Regions from separate parts of the Neobacillus oceani genome, predicted to be linked through region 2. Evidence: riboswitches for the same ligand, from Rfam matches in the RefSeq annotation. Region 2 holds a riboswitch; each other region holds the start of a gene.
The links. A riboswitch is a leader RNA that binds a small molecule or an ion and turns the genes downstream of it on or off. The one in region 2 is predicted to bind S-adenosylmethionine.

Region 1: linked by a shared signal. The riboswitch ahead of V1499_RS10050 (methionine ABC transporter ATP-binding protein) and the one ahead of V1499_RS17725 (methionine ABC transporter ATP-binding protein) in region 2 are both predicted to bind S-adenosylmethionine.
Region 3: linked by a shared signal. The riboswitch ahead of V1499_RS08290 (2,3-diketo-5-methylthiopentyl-1-phosphate enolase) and the one ahead of V1499_RS17725 (methionine ABC transporter ATP-binding protein) in region 2 are both predicted to bind S-adenosylmethionine.

The regions. Positions count from the first base shown of each region.
Region 1 covers NZ_CP143543.1:2,027,754-2,031,913, reverse strand. Annotated here, with positions in the region: gene V1499_RS10060 (DUF3885 domain-containing protein) at 1-748, opposite strand, end outside; gene V1499_RS10055 (hypothetical protein) at 809-1,282, opposite strand; SAM riboswitch class I at 1,658-1,764, shown strand; gene V1499_RS10050 (methionine ABC transporter ATP-binding protein) at 1,859-2,869, shown strand; gene V1499_RS10045 (methionine ABC transporter permease) at 2,862-3,524, shown strand; gene V1499_RS10040 (MetQ/NlpA family ABC transporter substrate-binding protein) at 3,587-4,160, shown strand, end outside.
Region 2 covers NZ_CP143543.1:3,485,283-3,489,442, forward strand. Annotated here, with positions in the region: gene V1499_RS17715 (NERD domain-containing protein kinase family protein) at 1-560, opposite strand, end outside; gene V1499_RS17720 (hypothetical protein) at 897-1,130, opposite strand; SAM riboswitch class I at 1,646-1,743, shown strand; SAM riboswitch class I at 1,824-1,928, shown strand; gene V1499_RS17725 (methionine ABC transporter ATP-binding protein) at 2,095-3,129, shown strand; gene V1499_RS17730 (methionine ABC transporter permease) at 3,119-3,769, shown strand; gene V1499_RS17735 (MetQ/NlpA family ABC transporter substrate-binding protein) at 3,787-4,160, shown strand, end outside.
Region 3 covers NZ_CP143543.1:1,662,062-1,666,221, forward strand. Annotated here, with positions in the region: gene V1499_RS08280 (carbon-nitrogen family hydrolase) at 1-710, opposite strand, end outside; gene V1499_RS08285 (pyridoxal phosphate-dependent aminotransferase) at 829-2,046, shown strand; SAM riboswitch class I at 2,086-2,188, shown strand; gene V1499_RS08290 (2,3-diketo-5-methylthiopentyl-1-phosphate enolase) at 2,301-3,509, shown strand; gene V1499_RS08295 (2-hydroxy-3-keto-5-methylthiopentenyl-1-phosphate phosphatase) at 3,506-4,160, shown strand, end outside.

The sequences.
Region 1 (4,160 bases), 1.5 Mb from region 2:
GCCTCATTTCATTGACACACTGTTCTGCAGCTTCTTTTGGAATTTCCAGCTTGTGAGTGATGACGCATGTATTTGTAAAAAATAAATTGATTTTCGTTTCTTTTGCCTTCTGTTCATTCATCTTAAGTCTATATTCCAATTCATTGGAGGTTTCAGAGTAACCACATAATCCTTCTTGGAATATGTGGTCAATTTGTATCCGATTATAGTCCAAAATCCACTTCCTGAATTTATGGTAAATAGGCAGCAGGGTTTCTTTCTCCAGACTATAAACATCGCAGCCGCGGTCATCATACATGTGCAACACTGTTTTCCTAGTCAAATTAAGGAGATAAATATTTCCGTTAATCGTTGGTTTCCTGCCAAAATCCTTATTTGCAATCGCTTGAAAAAGATATCCCCAACGCAAGTCCCCTTTTTCTACCCTTAAACTATATCGAGTGGTTTTTCTTTCTAACTCCTCTTCATCATGCTCATAAGGGACGGTTTCAACTTTCAACCGTTTTACTAAATTGGTATTTTTAATGAAACGATGGATTCCAGGCAGGTCGTATCCTCTGTAATCAATGTGTTGATTAACTGTTGCGATTAGCAGGACCGTATCTTTCTCGTAAAAAAGGGAATGAAAAATCGAGGATACCCGATGATGGATTTCATTAAAGTAATCCTTGCTTTTTAATTCATCAAGCCCTAGTTCAAAACGAATCCAATAGTTTGCTTCTTTCATCAACTGGTCGAACAGCTCCATTTTTTAGCTCCTTTTATTCTATAATACGGCCAAAAAGGATATATTCACTATCATACCGTTTTACTGTATTTCCACCACAAAAGCATACGAAGCCTCGCCGTTTTTCCATTTTGAAAAAACTTCAAAGATGTATTCACCTTTATCGGCAGGGGTAACAAATTGATTTCGAGTTAGTTCATATTTATTCTCTCTTCCACCTTCTGTCCATTCATATACCTCTATTTGCGGGTCGCCTTCATTTAAGATCTTTACGTGTTGATTCGGTTCTAATTTGATTGCCTCTAAACTTGAGGCCATTTGAAAAGGGGATGCGTAATCTGTCATTTCAACCCTGGTTTGCCCTGATTTCAACCTGGTTTCCCATCTATAGCCCCCTCGTTTTAGTTCGTACTCTTTTCCATTAGCCTCAATAAATGCTCCCATTCTGAAAAATTCAGCCTCTATCGCCCTGTCTCCTTCGTTGCCATTCGTACAGCCTGCCATGAAAAATATCGAATAAGCAAATATCAAAAATGTTAACGTTTTAATTTTCAAAACAACCCCCCCTTTCTCAATTAGACGGTTTTTAACATAAAAAGTAAACAAAAAGCGAATATGCCCCACATCAACTAACGATATACGAAAGTCTAAATGGATTCTTCCCCCAAAAGTTTGCCTGGTTCGGAGCCTTTAAGGTAAGTCTCTTCAAGGGGTCTGCCTCATTTCAAACTGCCCTTGGCTAAAGGCCAGTTTTTCCGAAAATTCTACATCTGTGCAATCTAGAAGCTAATAACTCTTTTAAAAAATATTTTTCGATAATTCCCTTAATTAGCAACATTGTAAGCGTTAACAAGAAAATTCTGTGGAAATTGGCTGTTGACAGCCTTTTTTCCAGGGATTAAGATAAGTATTGTTAATTTCATACATAAACACTTATCAAGAGAGACCGAGGGATCAGGCCCTATGACGTCCGGCAACCCCCAAGTTTGGGTACGGTGCCACTTCCTGCAGAATGGATTCATTCTGGAAGATAAGTCGTTAACAAAATTGTTTACGATGCCTCTTTCTGAATGAAAGAGGCTTTTTGTTATGGAAAAATAATGTTTTAGGAACGATCCAGGAGGGATATCCATGATCGCAATCGATAAAGTTGTAAAAATATATAAAACGAAAAAGGGAACGGTTACAGGGGTCGACAATGTTTCGCTTCAGATTAAAAAAGGTGAAATCTTCGGGATAGTCGGTTACAGCGGTGCAGGAAAAAGCTCATTGATCCGCTGCCTCAACCTGCTTGAGAAACCGACCTCGGGCGAGATTACCATCGATGGGCTCAAGCTTACCTCCCTTTCGGATAAAAAGCTGCGTGAAGCGAGGCAGAAAATCGGGATGATTTTTCAGCACTTTTATCTCGTTTCCTCAAAGACGGTTTTCGAGAATATTGCGTTCGCGCTTAAAGCGGCTGGAAAGAATAAATCCCAGATTGAAAAACGGGTAACCGAGCTGCTCGAGCTTGTCGGGCTCACCGATAAACGGGATGTCTATCCGGCCCAGCTGAGCGGCGGGCAAAAGCAGCGGGTTGGGATTGCAAGGGCCCTCGCAAACGACCCGAATGTCCTTCTGTGCGATGAAGCGACATCCGCATTGGACCCGAGTACGACGAAGTCCATTCTTTCTCTTTTAAAAAAAATCAATCGGGAGCTTGGCCTTACCATTGTGCTTATCACCCATGAAATGGATGTTGTAAAGGAAATCTGTGACCGGATTGCGGTTATGCAGGACGGAAAAATCATCGAAGAAGGCCAGGTTTACGATGTTTTCGCCAATCCAAAGCAGCTGCTGACAAAGGCTTTCATTAACAGCGTTCTTCATTTTGAGCTACCGGAACATCTTTTGGCAAGGCGTGAGGGCACTGTCATAAAAATCACCTTTAAGGGCAACGCGGCCGAGGAAGCGATTGTATCGGATGTACTTCAGCAATTCAGGGTGAAAGGCAATATCCTTCATGGAAAAATCGAGTATATTCAATCGGTTCCCCTAGGAATTTTCATTATGGAACTGACTGGTGAAAAAACAGAAATTGATAAAGCCATTTCCTATCTCATCGACAGGACCAATAACGTGGAGGTGATTGCACATGGTTGAAACAATCCAACTAATGCTCCCTGACCTGAATAAGGCATTTTTCCAGACTCTCCAAATGGTCCTTATTTCACTGGGCGTGGCACTTGTCGTTGGCCTGCCGCTCGGAGTGCTGCTGTTTATTTCGGACAAAGGATTATTCCTTGAAAACAGGCCGATTAAATCGATTCTTGGCTTTTTGGTCAATATGATCCGTTCCATTCCGTTCATCATTTTGCTTGTCGGCCTTTTGCCGCTGACAAAATTGATTACAGGAACAACAATCGGTCCGATTGCCGCCAGTGTCTCCCTTTCGGTTGCCGCCATTCCGTTCTTTGCGAGATTGGTAGAAACCTCCCTGAGGGAAATTGATAAGGGAATTATCGAGGCGGCTGTTGCGGTTGGCGCGACTCCGTGGATGATTATCAAGGATGTCCTCCTCCCAGAGGCTCGGCCCGGGATAATCCAAGGCGTCACGCTGACAACCATTTCCTTGATTGGCTTTTCGGCGATGGCCGGCATTGTTGGCGGCGGCGGGATTGGAGACCTTGCCATCCGCTTTGGCTATTACCGCTACGATAACACCGTCATGCTCGTTACGATCGTGGTCTTGATTTGCCTGGTCCAGATTATCCAGCTATCTGGCGATGCGATCAGCCGGAAAGTCGACAGACGTTAACCTGCTTTTGCAAAAGCACTTTGCTTTTCAAAATAAATTAAAACAACAAAGGAGATTCCAAAATGAAAAAAGTTTTGTTTGCCCTTATTCTCGTACTAAGCCTCGGTGTCATGGCTGCCTGTGGCAATTCCGGCCAATCCGCCTCCAAAGGCGGGGAAAAAGCCGAGAAGAAAGACATTAAAATCGGTGCTACCGCTGGCCCATACAGCGATATGGTGACAAAAGCGATCAAGCCTGTCCTTGAAAAGAATGGCTACAAAGTTGAAGTAGTTGAATTCAGCGACTACGTCCAGCCAAACCTTGCCCTTGGAAATGGCGATATCGATGCAAACCTGTTCCAGCACAAAATCTATATGGAAAACTTCGCGAAACAAAACAACCTGGAGCTTTCTGAACTCGTCATCGTTCCGACTGCCCCAATGGGAATTTTCTCTACGAAATTCAAATCAATCGATGAAGTCGCGGAAGGCAGCACGGTTTCCCTGCCAAACGACCCGACAAACCTAGCAAGGGCGCTGGGTGTGCTTGAAGACGCCAATCTCATTACAATTGACTCTTCAATCGATCCACTAACAGCGTCAGAAAAGGATGTTAAGGATAACCCAAAGAAGCTTAAGTTCACTCCGATCGAGGCAG
Region 2 (4,160 bases):
ACCTCGCGGATGCCAAACGACTCATACACGATCGTGATCTCATTCGGGGTCAATTCCACCTGGCCTTCCATCCACACTTTTGAAATTGTATCCATATGGTGGATCACTTCATTCGTCCCGCCCTGGTCTATTTCGTATGCCAGTTCGTTTCTTGGGCTTGTAAATAATATAACGGGACGGACCGACACCCGTTTTCCCAAGCGCCTTTGCGCCTTCCGATTGACATACGAATGGAGGGTTCGCGACTGCGATGCGGCCTGGATGATCGGATTATCGATCGTCTTCTGTTCACCTGTAATGGTCCTTGTCACAAGCTTTGTGCTCATATTGCTGATCGGGGTAACAATCGTTCCCCGATACGATTTCATTTCTATGTTAAAAATCCCTTTCGGACAAATCATGATGACATCCATTTCCTGGTCCTTTATGTATCCATCCTTTGGCACAAGGGCGCCGACAATGATAATATGGTTTTCCCGCGGCAGCTTTTTCTTTAACTCCTGGATGGCCCGTTTCTCATTCTCTTTTGGAACTCCGGCAAATACAACTTTGGATTCCACTCTCATCCCCCCAATCAACGAACTAGTATTTCTTTGATTCCACTCTCATTCTCACTAACTAGTATTTCCTATTTCGACAATAACTAGCAAATTTCCTTTATTTTCTTAAAAATCAGAAGGCTTTTTAATAAGGGGAATTGGCTTGAGGGGGGAATAAACCCAACCGTTCCCAATTATATTGTGGCGAAAAAAAAGCGATACTCTCATTAGAGCATCGCAATATTCAGCTAAAATATATCCACTTTAATTACAACTTTGTCGAATCTACTTTTGGATTAACATTAGTTTTCGGAAGGTTTTTGTACCTTAAATCAAACCAATTTATTAGGGGCTCCTTTAGATTTTTCGTTCATTACCCCTTTTGAAGTTTCCGGTTATTTTCGCCATTATTAATTGTTCTTGCGTTGTATTTTCAGCTGCGTTGATTTTCTTTAGAAATTTCTCTGCTTCTGTTCCTTTCAAGACTTTTACCTGACTGCCGTAATAATCCAAAAAGACTGTATTATCTTTTGTCACTCGGAAATTAAACGGTTCGTCATCTAAACGATTTCTTTTATCGATGTTATCCATTTTTCTTTATCATCCTTGTCCAATAGTAAGTTATTTTGATTTTCTAAAAAGAAGTGGTTTTTACTTAAAAACGTCTAAATAGAAAAAAGTGCAAAAAGCAAAATCGCCACCTGACCACTAGCGTTCGGGCTCTATTAGTGCCCGAAGGAGCGGCTAAACATTGGCGGTCGGGCGTTAAATCCTCTTTTAATGCCCGAAGGACCGGCTGACCACTGCTGTTCGGGCTCTAAGTCTACGTTTAGTCCGGAAGAATACCAGGAGGGTAATGCCTAACTTATTTAAGAACATGAGACGTTACTTTTTTCTGCTTTGCTGTCAAAGTAAAGCCTACACCCGCGAAACGCTAAAAACAACCCCGGGGCCCCTTTTAAAACGAGTAAAAAGTTTTTCCGGTATTGGACTATGTCTTTGAAAAGGTATTGCAGAAAAATGAATTTTTTTAAAAAGTGTTTGACTTTTTTGTTTTTAAGGGTTAGAGTAGGACACAGGAAATTTCGAAAAGCGAATATGTTACCTTCTTATCAAGAGAGGTTGAGGGACTGGCCCTATGACACCTCGGCAGCGGACTTTTTGTCTATGCCAATTCCAGCAAGCGATGCTTGATAGATGAGAAGAGGCGAACTTGATTAATTCTGTCCTCTTCTGTTTGAAGGGGGCTTTTTATTTTCCTAAATACATCACCCTATACGATCATTCTTATCGAGAGAGGTTGAGGGACTGGCCCTACGACGCCTCGGCAGCGGACTCCGTTTGGAGCTCTGTGCCAATTCCAGCAAGCGGGAGCTTGGGAGATAAGAAGAGACCTTGTTTGCCTATGCGCAAGTGTGCCCTCTTCTATTTCCATGGAAGAGGGCTTTTTCATTTTCGGAAAACGGGGTGCGTGGGAAGACTGGGTGGGAAGTCCGCTTGGTGCGTGGGCGCAAAGCATTTTTTCCCCAAAAATAAAGGACAAGGAGGCAGGCAGATGATTGAGTTTCAGCAGGTACGGAAGGTTTACGGCGAGGGCGGCGGGAATCAGGTTGCCGCGCTTGACGGAATTGATTTGAAGGTGAATACGGGGGAGATTTTCGGGGTGATTGGCTTCAGCGGTGCGGGTAAGAGTTCGCTGATCCGCTGTGTGAATTTGCTTGAGCGGCCGACTTCGGGGAAGGTGATTGTTGATGGGAACGACCTTACTTCGCTTTCGGCAAAAGAAGTGCGGGAGGTCAAACGGAATATCGGGATGGTCTTCCAGCATTTCAATCTCCTTAATTCGAAGACGGTGTTTGCGAATGTGGCGATGCCGCTTGTACTCGCGAATACGCCGAGTAATAAGATTAGGGAACGGGTTTATGAGCTGCTTGAGTTTGTTGGGCTTGCGGATAAGGCGGACAGTTATCCGGACCAGCTTTCCGGCGGGCAGAAGCAGCGGATTGGGATTGCGCGCGCTTTGGCGACGCAGCCGTCGATCCTGCTTTGCGACGAGGCGACTTCAGCACTTGATCCGCAGACGACGAGCTCGATCCTTCAGCTTTTGAAAAAAATAAACAAAGAGTATAACATCACGATCCTGATTATCACGCACGAGATGTCGGTCATCAGGGAAATTTGCGACCGTGTGGCGGTTATCGAGGCAGGAAAAATCATCGAACAGGGTTCCGTATTTGATGTGTTCTCGGCGCCAAAGACGGAGACAGCAAGGAATTTTGTGAGCTCGGTCATGAATGATCGCATTCCGGATTCAGTCAAGAAGCTGATTGAGCAAAACGCCGGGCTGCAAAAAGTGTACCGAATAAACTTTGTCGGCGAGTCGGCTGGCCAGCCGCTCCTGTCCCAGCTTTCGAAAAAGTTCGACCTTGATGTGAATGTGCTGTTTGGGAATATTACAGAGCTGCAGGGGACGCCGTTCGGCAACCTGATTGTCGAGTTCCAGGGAAGCGAGAAGGAAATCATCCGCGCCCTCAACTATATTCATCAGCAGAATGTCAACATAAAGGAAGTGAAAGCACATGCTAGTTAATTCGGACCAAATCATAGAGGCACTCATCGAAACGTTGCAGATGGTGGGATTTTCGCTTGTATTCTCGGCCTTACTTGGCATCCCGCTTGGAATCGCGCTCGTTGTAACAAGAAAAGGGCATTTGCTTGAGAATGGACCCGTCTTTAATGTTCTAAATGGCACGATCAACGTTTTGCGTTCGATTCCATTCATCATTTTGCTAGTTGCTATCATTCCAATTACAAGATTCATTGTCGGTACGTCAATCGGAACGGCTGCAGCGATTGTACCGCTCGTTTTCTACGCCGGTCCATATATTGCAAGGCTGGTAGAAAATTCGCTTCTTGAAGTCGACCCAGGCGTCATTGAAGCGGCGCAGGCAATGGGTGCTACGCCATGGCAAATCGTGTTCAGGTTTATTTTGCCGGAAGCATTAAGCTCCCTTATCCTTGCCTTCACGATTGCGACAATCGGTCTGATCGGAGCCTCGGCAATGGCGGGCGCGATTGGCGGCGGAGGCCTTGGCGACCTGGCCATTACATATGGCTACCAGCGGTTTGATACGAAAACAATGCTGATTACAGTAGGAATTTTGATTGTTATGGTCCAAGGCCTACAGTCAGCAGGAAATTTAGCAGCAAAGAAAATCAGAAGACGATAATCAGGAGGAATTCACCAATGAAAAAATTCGTATTAGCAATCCTTGTACTTGTACTAGCAGTGTTCACTGCGGCATGTTCAGATTCTTCATCCGCAAAGGGAGATAAAACGGTAAAAGTGAAACTTGGAGTAAGCGGCACGGATCACCGTGTATGGGATTTCGTGGCGGAAAAGGCGAAGAAGGAAGGCATCGAGGTTGAAATCGTCACGTTCTCGGATTATGTCCAGCCGAACCTGGCGCTTGCTGAAGGTGAGTTGGATGCGAACTCGTTCCAGACCGTTTCGTATTTCGATGCGTTCATCAAGGAACATAAGCTTGACCTTGTGCCAATCGCGACAACACAAATCGCTCCGATGGGGATTTATTCGAAAAAGTACAAAGATGTAAATGA
Region 3 (4,160 bases), 1.8 Mb from region 2:
ATTTCAGCAGTAAGGATTTCCTCTCCTTCTCCAGCTTCAGCAAGTATTTCGCCCCACGGGTCAATGATCATTGAATGGCCGGCGAATACATTTTTCGGATCGCTTCCCGCCCGGTTGCAGGCGATGACATAGCACTGGTTTTCAATTGCCCTTGCAATCAGGAGCGAGTGCCAATGGGCAACCCTTGGCTTTGGCCATTCCGCTACTACGAAGATTGCTTCCGCTCCTTTTGACACATGCTTCCTGAGCCATTCGGGAAAGCGGATGTCGTAGCAGACAAAGCCGGCAAGCATGCGGCCGTTAAGTTCAAAATTCGCTGTTCCGGTTCCTGGGATAAAGTAATGGTGTTCGTTCATCAACTGGAATAGATGGAGCTTGCTGTACGTATGGACAAGGCTGCCTTCTTTTGAAACGACGAGCATCGTATTTTCCACGCCGGCCCCGGTGCGGTTCGCAACCGATCCACCGATCAGGTTGACCTTGTTCTCCGCCGCTTTTTTACCGAGAAAGGCTATGGATTCGGCAGCCTGGGCGTCGGAAATTTCATCCAGTCTTTCAAGGTCGTATCCCGTCGTCCATAGTTCGGGAAGGACAACAAAATCGGGATTTCCCTTAGCAGCTTCGCTAATCATTCTGTCCGCGATGGCATAGTTCTCCTCGGGATTTCCATATGCAATATCCATTTGCGCGATGGCGATTTTCAACTTCAAGTTAAGTTCCCCCAATTCAGAAAAGTGAAAAACCTCTTTACAAGATACCTATTACGTTATATTATTTGTGACTAGATTTCCATAAATATATAAATCATTTAAAAGCAGGTGGTCTATTGTGAAGGAATACCCGAAGTCCGAATTATTGAACAGCCTTCCGGGGCAGTTTTTCGCGGGACTTGTGAAAAAGGTGGGCGAGGCGATTGCGCAGGGCCATGATGTGATCAACCTTGGCCAGGGAAACCCGGACCAGCCTACACCGCTACATATTGTGAAGCGGCTGCAGCTTGCTGCCGAAAATCCGGTTAACCATAAATATTCTCCTTTTCAGGGATACAAATACCTAAAGGAGGCAGCAGCCAATTTTTATAAACGGGAATACAATGTTGATTTGGATCCGGATACAGAGGTGGCCATCCTCTTTGGCGGGAAAGCCGGCCTTGTAGAAATTCCGCAATGCTTGCTTAACCCGGGAGACACGTTGCTTGTTCCTGACCCGGGCTATCCTGATTATTTATCGGGCGCAGCCCTTGCACAGGCGAAGCTTGAGATGATGCCGCTCCTTGAGGAAAACCGATTCCTTCCCGATTACGGTACGATTCCAACTGAAGTTTTGGACAATACGAAACTCATGATTCTCAACTATCCGAACAATCCTACCGGTGCAGTCGCGACAAAGGAGTTCTTTGATGAAACCGTGTCGCTGTCAAATAAGCACGGCATTTGCGTTGTCCATGATTTTGCCTACGGGGCAATAGGATTTGAGGGGGAAAAGCCCGCAAGCTTCTTACAGTCTGAAGGGGCGAAGGAAATCGGCATTGAAATTTATACTCTTTCAAAAACATATAACATGGCAGGGTGGAGGGTCGGTTTTGCTGTTGGCAACAAAAGCGTCATCTCAGCAATTGAACTGATACAGGACCATTTGTATGTTTCTCTGTTCGGGGCTGTCCAGGAAGCGGCAGCGGAGGCGCTTAATGGCCCACAGGATTGTGTAGGGGAACTTGTCCGCTTATATGAAAGCAGGCGAAGTGCGTTAATTGGCGGATTAAGAAACATTGGTTGGGACGTCGCTGCGCCCGCGGGTTCGTTTTTTGCCTGGCTGAAGGTTCCGGAAGGATTCAGTTCGATGGAATTTGCCGACTTTCTATTGGAAAAAGCGCATATCATGGTTGCCCCAGGCATAGGATTTGGCCGATATGGCGAGGGTTATGTCCGTGTTGGCCTCCTCGCAACGGAAGAGAGGCTGTCGGAAGCAGTTCTCCGAATAAAGGGTTTAGACATTTTTAAAAAAATGTTTGACAATGAATTTATTTCCTGCGATAATCCAAATTAAATCTTAACATTATGAAAATAGTAAATATATAAAAATCATTTCTTATCAAGAGCAGGCGGAGGGACTAGCCCTATGAAGCCCGGCAACCGACTTATTTTTAAGCACGGTGCTAATTCTTGCAGCGAAAGCTGATAGATGAGAAGAGATTAGTTTGCGCGCGCTAACCTCTTCTTTGGAAGAGGTTTTTTTAATGCAAAAAACAAAATCTTGTCTGTGTTGAAACATGTAACACTGCCTTGGAAAGGAAGGACATCATGAGTGAATTGGTAGCGACATATCATGTCCGGGATGAAAAGAATCCTGAGAAAAAAGCGGAGGAAATAGCCCTGGGCCTGACGGTCGGTTCATGGACCAGCCTTCCCGCCCTTGAAAAGGAGCAGCTAAAGAAACACAAAGGAAGGGTCGTATCGGCTGAACAAATCAGCGAAAACATCGCTGAAATTTCCATCGCTTATCCCGCAGCCAACTTTTCCGCAGACCTTCCCGCCATTTTAACTACCGTCTTTGGGAAATTGTCCCTTGATGGGAAAATCCGGCTTCTTGACCTTGAATTCAGTGAGAACCTAAAAAGCTTTTTCCCAGGTCCGCGCTTTGGGACTGAGGGTCTAAGGGAAAAGCTTAACGTCCACCGCCGCCCCCTTTTGATGAGCATCTTTAAAGGGGTCATTGGGAAGGACCTTGATTTCCTTTCAAGCCAATTAAAGGAGCAGGCATTGGGTGGGATTGACATCGTCAAGGATGACGAAATTCTTTTTGAAAACCCACAGACTCCATCAGATAAAAGGATTCAGGTAGGGCGCCGCATTCTGGATGAAGTGTTTTCCGAAACAGGGCACAGGACACTCTACGCTGTAAACCTGACGGGAAGGACTTCGGAACTAAGGGAAAAGGCAAAAAGGTTTGCGGAAGCAGGTGCGGATACCCTCCTGGTCAATGTTTTTTCCTATGGGCTCGATGTCTTGCAGGAACTAAGGGAGGACGATAGCATTTCCCTCCCCATCATGGCGCATCCGGCATTCAGCGGGGCAATCGCTTCCTCGTCTGTATATGGTGTTTCCCACTCCCTCCTTTTAGGAAAATTGCAAAGGTATGCCGGCGCGGACCTCGTATTATTCCCATCACCGTACGGCTCGGTGGCACTTGAAAGGGAAAACGCGCTCGGGATTGCAAAGGAGCTGACGAAGGACGAGCCGTACAAAAAGGCATTCCCGGTACCATCGGCAGGAATCCACCCTGGCCTTGTACCTTTGCTTATTTCCGATTTCGGAATTGATTCGGTGATCAATGCGGGCGGTGGAGTCCATGGACATCCGGGAGGCGCGGCGGCTGGAGGGAAGGCATTCCGCCAGGCGATGGAAGCGGCTCTGGCTGGCCACAGCTTGTCCAGCGCGGCAACATACCAACCTGAACTTTTTGCAGCGTTGGAATTATGGGGTTCTCCTAAAGAGGAGGCCGTGAAATGAAAAAACCTGTGATTTACTGTGACTTTGACGGGACGATTACCGAAAAGGATAACATCATTTCAATCATGAAGGCCTTCGCTCCCCCTGGATGGGAACGGATTAAGGATCGGATTCTTTCAGGAGAAATCTCCATTAGGAAAGGGGTTGGGGAACTATTTTCTCTGCTCCCATCGAAACAAAAAAACAAGATCGCCGAATTTGCAGTTGAACAGGCAAAAATCAGGAAAGGCTTCGGGGAGTTTGTCTCTTTTACAAGAGAAGAAGGGATCCCTTTATATATCGTAAGCGGCGGCATCGATTTCTTTGTTCTTCCAGTCCTTTCCGAATACGGGCCTTTTGACGGCATTTTCTGCAACGGCGCGGACTTTGGTGGAGAAACAATCCGCATCCTTTGGCCCAATAGCTGTGATGAATTCTGCGGAAATGACTGCGGCTGCTGTAAGCCAAGTGTCGTTAGGAGGCTTGGCCACGGGGATGATTATTTTAAAATTGTAATCGGCGATTCGGTAACCGACCTTGAAGCGGCAAAACAGGCCGATTTCGTACTGGCCCGGGATTTACTTTTGGAAAAGTGTGAAGAATGGGGTCTTTCCCACTCACCATTTGAAAACTTCCTTGATTGCATTGAAACAATTATAAAAAGGACAGGGG